Linked DNA regions of Catenuloplanes niger. The protein of the gene in region 1 binds, or shares a complex with, the protein of each later gene. Links are inferred from orthologs where the notes say so. Each region holds a gene or a part of one and is shown on either strand. Other genes may lie near its edges. The genes, in order: nusB and rpsJ.

Evidence for each region.
Region 2: the proteins of nusB (region 1) and rpsJ are in contact, whole or in part, in a solved structure (PDB 3D3B), measured with the Escherichia coli proteins. The link is inferred for Catenuloplanes niger from one-to-one orthologs.

The regions. Positions count from the first base shown.
Region 1 is NZ_JAVDYC010000001.1:6,813,431-6,816,517, forward strand. Bases 118-2,889 are described here. They hold nusB (transcription antitermination factor NusB), read left to right. Parts: upstream 118-1,184; coding sequence 1,185-1,595; downstream 1,596-2,889. Other genes in these bases: mptB (polyprenol phosphomannose-dependent alpha 1,6 mannosyltransferase MptB), read right to left, coding at 118-404; efp (elongation factor P), read left to right, coding at 601-1,161; J2S44_RS30295 (IS110 family RNA-guided transposase), read right to left, coding at 2,665-2,889. In the rest of the region: more of mptB, read right to left, coding at 1-117; more of J2S44_RS30295, read right to left, coding at 2,890-3,087. UniProt on the Escherichia coli protein: Part of the processive rRNA transcription and antitermination complex (rrnTAC). The complex forms an RNA-chaperone ring around the RNA exit tunnel of RNA polymerase (RNAP).
Region 2 is NZ_JAVDYC010000001.1:3,603,173-3,606,335, forward strand. The notes cover bases 228-3,075. They hold rpsJ (30S ribosomal protein S10), read right to left. Parts: upstream 1,882-3,075; coding sequence 1,573-1,881; downstream 228-1,572. Other genes in these bases: rplW (50S ribosomal protein L23), read right to left, coding at 228-259; rplD (50S ribosomal protein L4), read right to left, coding at 256-900; rplC (50S ribosomal protein L3), read right to left, coding at 897-1,559; tuf (elongation factor Tu), read right to left, coding at 2,296-3,075. In the rest of the region: more of rplW, read right to left, coding at 1-227; more of tuf, read right to left, coding at 3,076-3,163. UniProt on the Escherichia coli protein: Involved in the binding of tRNA to the ribosomes. Part of the processive rRNA transcription and antitermination complex (rrnTAC). The complex forms an RNA-chaperone ring around the RNA exit tunnel of RNA polymerase (RNAP).

The DNA.
Region 1 (3,087 bases):
AGGTAGACGTCCATCCCCTGCGCGAACATCCGGCCCTGCGCGAGGTAGCTGTAGACGTCCCGGCTGAACAGCGGCGGCGCCACCACCAGCGGCGCCGCCCAGAGCCCGAGCGTGATCTGCATCGAGCGCGCGGCCGGGTTCTCCGCGCCCAGCCGCCACCAGGCGACCACCAGCAGAGCCAGCCCGGCGTACGCCACGACCAGGCCGACGCCGACCATGCCCGCCCGGTCCGCCGCCTGTTGATAGGGCAGCGCACCGGCCGTGGTCCCGCCCAACGCGAGCATCACGGCGCCGGCGAAGCCGAGCCATCGGGGCACGCCACCGACCATGATCGGACGGCCGGCGAGGCGGACGGTCGGCAAGCTGCGCGACACGCGGTTCGGCAGGCTGGAGGCAGTCAGCACGCCCGCAACTTGCCAGTAACGGGTGTCTATTCGGCGACGACGAGGTAACGATTGATTGATCGTCAACGGACGGCGGCGCGGTCATCACGCGCATGACCGGCCCGGGAGGCGGCGAGCCGGGTGCGCCGGTAGACTGGGCTATTGTCCGCAAACGTAGTGCCGGTTTCACACACACGGCTTCACACCAAGGCAGGAAATGGCGACCACCAACGACCTCAAGAACGGCCTGGTCCTCAACCTCGACAAGGAGCTGTGGTCCGTCGTCGAGTTCCAGCACGTGAAGCCCGGCAAGGGCCCGGCCTTCGTGCGCACCAAGCTGAAGAGCGTGATGTCCGGCAAGGTGGTCGACAAGACCTTCAACGCCGGCACCAAGGTCGAGACGGCCACGGTCGACAAGCGGACCATGCAGTACCTCTACCTCGACGGTGACGAGTACGTCTTCATGGACCACACCGACACGTTCGAGCAGTTCCACGTGCCGAGCGCGGTCGTCGGCTCGAACGCCGACTTCCTGCTGCCCGAGGCCGAGGTGACGGTCGCGTTCCACGAGGGCGTCCCGCTCTACGTCGAGCTGCCGACCTCGGTGTTCCTCGAGGTGACCTACACCGAGCCGGGCCTGCAGGGCGACCGCTCCACCGGCGGCACCAAGCCCGCCACCGTGGAGACCGGCGCGACGGTCCAGGTGCCGCTCTTCATCACCACCGGCGAAAAGATCAAGGTCGACACCCGCGACGGCCGCTACCTCGGCCGCTCCTAATGGCGGAGGGCCCGAAGCAGTCGATGCCCGCTCGCCGCAAGGCGCGCAAGCGGGCGCTCGACGTCCTCTACGAGGCCGACCTGCGGGACCTGCCGCCGGTCGAGGTCCTGGCCAGCTACCTCGAGCGCATCGAGCAGCCCCGGCCCGACCACATCGGCTACACGATCCACCTCGTCGAGGGCGTCGCCGCCCACCTCGACCGGGTCGACGAGCTGCTGGCCAGCTACGCCGAGGGCTGGACGATCGACCGCATGCCGGTCGTCGACCGGAACCTGGCGCGGATCGCGGTCTACGAGCTCCTCTACGCGGACGACATAGACGACGCGGTCGCCATCACGGAGGCCGTGGAGCTGGCACGCCAGATGTCCACCGACGATTCCCCGCGCTTCCTCAACGGCATCCTCGGCCGCATCGCCGAGTACGCCACCCGCTGAAGCACCCGCCCAGCCTCCCCCGAAAGCCCGCCCGGCCCCCAGCCCGGCGGGCTTTCGTTCACCCTTCTCGGGGGCCGGGCTGAGGGCCATTCGCCGCATCGAGCGCCACACCTGACGTCGTCCCGCCCGGGCCGCCGGCGACCCACGGCACAGGTACACCGCGTGGACGGCATCCGGCGTCGCGACCACGCAGGCCCGTCCGCGGCTGACGCCGCGACCCACGTGCCGCCGCCCGATCACGGTCTCGGACGACGCGCTCGCCGTGTCCGCCCGCGGCTGACGCCGTGACCCACGTCCGCCGTCCTTCGGCGTTACGAGTCGCGGGTCCAGCGCCGTTCGACGGCCACCCGCAGATCCGTTCGTGGCCGACGCCGTGACCTGCGGACCACCGGCGTCCGACGTCACGAGTCGCGCGGCCGCAGGCGGGCCGCAGGTCCGTTCGCGGCTGCCGTCGTGGCCTGCGACGCGGAGGCGGCCAACGGCGGAAGCTGCGGAGCCGGCGGCTATCGGCGGGTGTGATCCACCGATTCATCTTGTGGCTGGCGTCGCGGCCTGCGAATCACTGGCCTTCGACGATGGGAGTTGCGGGGTTGGCGGGCCCTGCCGGCGCGAGCCGCACACTACATCGCGACCTGCGGGTCACTGCTGGCCGGCAGCGCGAGTCGGGGCGTTGGCAGTGGTGAACAAGCGCGGTCCGCAGGCTCAGGTAAGCGGCGGCGTTCGACACCGCAGGTGAGGACGCGGTAGCGGCAGCCGGGAGGGTGGCGGCGCTCGTGGCGGAGATCGCCGGTGGCCGGTAGCGCGAGTTGCAATGCTCAGTGGGCGGCGGCGCGCCCCTCAGCCCGTCGATGACCGGCGATCCCGAACCGCGCTCCAGACGGACGACGCAAGCCCCGGCTTACCCCACGAGTCCTGTCCCTCAGGCCACCCCGCGAGTCTTATGCCCGGTGGACATTTGCGCATGGTCGATGGCCATGCTGCTCGCCCGGCCCAGCGAAGCCGGGCGTTTCGTAACCCGAGAGACAGACCTCAGCCCGGTTCCGCCGGGGGGGTGTCCCTATGGTTTTCGTCAAGCCTCAGGGGCAGATTCCTTGGTTGTTTTGGGCTGGTACGGGGTTTTGGTGCGGAGCATGGCGTGGAGGACGTCGGCGCGGCGGCGGGCGAGGCAGATGATGGCGGCGTTGTGTTTCTTGCCCTCAGCGCGTTTGCGGTCGTAGTAGGCCCTGGATGGTGGGTGGGACAGCGACGCGAACGCGGCGAGGAAGAACGCGCGTTTGAGCTGCTTGTTCCCGGATTTCGGCGGGTGTTCGCCGCGGATCGAGCTGCCGGAACGCCGCGTCACGGGCGCGAGCCCGGCGTAGGCGGCGAGGTGCCCTGCGGTCTTGAACGCGGTGGCGTCGCCGACTTCGAGGAGTATCCGGGCGCCGGTCCTGACGCCGATGCCGGGCATCGAGGTCAGGACCTCGGCGAGAGGGTGGGCATCAAGCATCCG
Region 2 (3,163 bases), 3.2 Mb from region 1 along the record:
CCAGCTTGACCAGAGCGCGCTTCGTAGCCTTGCGCTGGCCGAATCCGGTCCGCGTCCGCTTCCGCTTGCCCTCGCGGTTCGCAGTGTTCACGGTCAGTACGCGCACGTTGAAGATCTGCTGGATAGCGATCTTGATGGCGGTCTTGTTGGCGTCCGGGTGGACCAGGAACGTGTACCAGTTCTGGTCGAGAACGCTGTAGCTCTTCTCGGAGACCACCGGCGCGATGATGATGTCGCGCGGGTCCGCGATGGTGGTCACTTGTCGCCCTCCTCGGCCTTGCCGGCGCCCGTGAACTCGTCGTAGGCGTCCTTGGTGAAGATCACCGCAGAGGAGTTCAGCACGTCGTACGTGTTGAGCTGCCCGACCTCGAGCAGGTGCACGGTCGGCTCGTTGCGCAGCGAGAGCCAGTTCAGCTCGTCCACGCCGGTCAGCACGACCAGGACCTTGGTCTCCTCGGTGACCTTGCGCAGCGTGGCCAGCGCGGCCTTCGTCGACGGCGTCTCGCCGGAGACGAACGCCTCGACCACGAACACCGCGTTGTCGCGAGCCCGGTCCGAGAGGGCACCCCGCAGCGCGGCAGCCTTCATCTTCTTCGGGGTCCGCTGCGAGTAGTCGCGCGGCACGGGGCCGTGCACGACGCCACCGCCGGCGAACTGCGGCGCACGGGTCGAGCCCTGACGGGCGCGGCCGGTGCCCTTCTGCTTGTACGGCTTCTTGCCGCCGCCGGAGACCTCACCACGGGTCTTCGCCTTGTGCGTGCCCTGCCGGGCGGCCGCCAGCTGAGCCACCACGACCTGGTGCATCAGCGGGATGTTGGCCTGCACGTCGAAGATCGCCGCGGGCAGCTCGACGGAGCCGGCCTTCGCGCCCTCGGTGTTCAGCACGTCAACGGAGCTCACTTGGCAGCACCCTTCTTGACGGGGGCCTTCGTCGCGGAGCGAACCAGGATCAGCGCGCCCTTGGGGCCAGGAATGGCACCGCGGACGAGCAGCAGGTTGTTCTCCACGTCGACCGCCTGCACGGTCAGGTTCTGCACGGTGTAGCGCGCGCTGCCCATCCGGCCCGCCATGCGGACGCCCTTGAACACGCGACCGGGGGTCGCGCAGGCGCCGATCGAGCCCGGGGAGCGGTGCTTGCGCTCGACACCGTGGCTCGCGCGGAGACCGTGGAAGCCGTGCCGCTTCATGACACCGGCGAAGCCCTTGCCCTTGGTCCGGCCGGTCACGTCGACCGGGGAACCCACCGGGAACGAGTCGACGGTGACCTCCTGGCCGAGCGAGTACTCGCTGGCGTCGGTCGTCCGAAGCTCGACGATGTGACGGCGCGGCGCCACGTCAGCCTTGGCGAAGTGCCCGGCCCGCGGCTTGTTCGCCTTGCGGGGGTCGATCGCACCGAACGCCAGCTGGATCGCGGAGTAGCCGTCCGTGTCAGCGGTGCGGACCTGGGTCACGACGCACGGGCCGGCCTGCACCACGGTCACCGGGACAACCTTGTTGTTGTCCCAGACCTGGGTCATGCCGAGCTTGGCGCCCAGGATGCCCTTCACTTGCCTGTCCATGAGTTCGCAGTCCCTACAGCTTGATCTCGATGTCGACGCCGGCCGGCAGGTCGAGACGCATGAGCGAGTCGACCGTCTTCGGAGTCGGGTCGATGATGTCGATCAGACGCTTGTGCGTACGCATCTCGAAGTGCTCGCGCGAGTCCTTGTACTTGTGCGGCGAACGGATCACGCAGAAACGGTTGATCTCCGTGGGCAGCGGCACCGGGCCCGCGACCTGCGCCCCGGTGCGCGTCACCGTCTCGACGATCTTCCGCGCCGAGGAATCGACGACCTCGTGGTCGTAGGCCTTGAGCCGGATGCGGATCTTCTGTCCCGCCATGGTGGCTTCTGTTTCCTTCTCTCGATGCCGCTACCTGCCGAGTAGAACTCCTCGGCATGCCCCCGGATCAGACTCGGCCGGGTGTTTCACCGGCCGGATTTGACCCGGGGCACAGGGCCCTCGACCCTGTGCTGTCCGACCCCCGCGGTCGGGCGTGTCGCGTTTTAACTTCACGCTCCGCCCCGAAATCCGGAGCGATTGCCCGTCAGCCCTCGGTGAGGACCTCGTCCGCCGGGATCGGGGCGCCCTGGGCGATCAACCAACTATTCATTGATCAACAAACCCCAGACGCCGGGCGAGGGCGGCTGGACACAATGTCACGAGGACACAGCGCATCCAACCGCCCCGCGCGGACGCAACCTGACTAGTATGCCGTACTACCGAACGGCAACGCTAATCGGGGTACCTGTTTACTTACTTGATGATCTTCGTGACCGTGCCGGCGCCGACGGTGCGGCCACCCTCACGGATCGCGAACTTCAGGCCCTGCTCCATGGCGATGGGCTGGATCAGCTTGACCGCCATCGAGGTGGAGTCGCCCGGCATGACCATCTCGGTGCCCTCGGGGAGGGTAACGACACCGGTCACGTCGGTGGTCCGGAAGTAGAACTGCGGACGGTAGTTCTGGAAGAACGGCGTGTGCCGGCCACCCTCCTCCTTGGAGAGGATGTAAACCTGGCCCTCGAACTCCGTGTGCGGAGTCGTGGTGCCCGGCTTGATGACGACCATGCCGCGCTCGACGTCCTCGCGCTTGATGCCGCGGAGGAGCAGACCGACGTTCTCGCCGGCACGCGCCTCGTCCAGCACCTTGCGGAACATCTCGATACCGGTGCAGATCGTCTTGGTCGACTTCTCGCGAATACCGACGATCTCCACCTCCTCGTTCGGCTTGAGGATGCCGCGCTCCGCGCGACCGGTGACCACGGTGCCGCGGCCGGTGATCGTGAAGACGTCCTCGATCGGCATGAGGAACGGCTTCTCGGTCTCACGGTCGGGCTGCGGGATCGCGGTGTCGACCGCGTCCATCAGCTCGAGCAGCTTGCCGGTCCACTCCGGGTCGCCCTCCAGCGCCTTGAGCGCCGAGACACGCACGACCGGAAGGTCGTCGCCCGGGAACTCGTAGGTGCTGAGCAGCTCGCGAACCTCGAGCTCGACGAGCTCCAGGAGCTCCTCGTCGTCGACCATGTCGCTCTTGTTGAGCGCCACGACGATGTACGGAACGCCGACCTGGCGGGCCAGGAGCACGTGCTCCTTGGTCTGCGGCATCGGGCCGTCGGTCGCC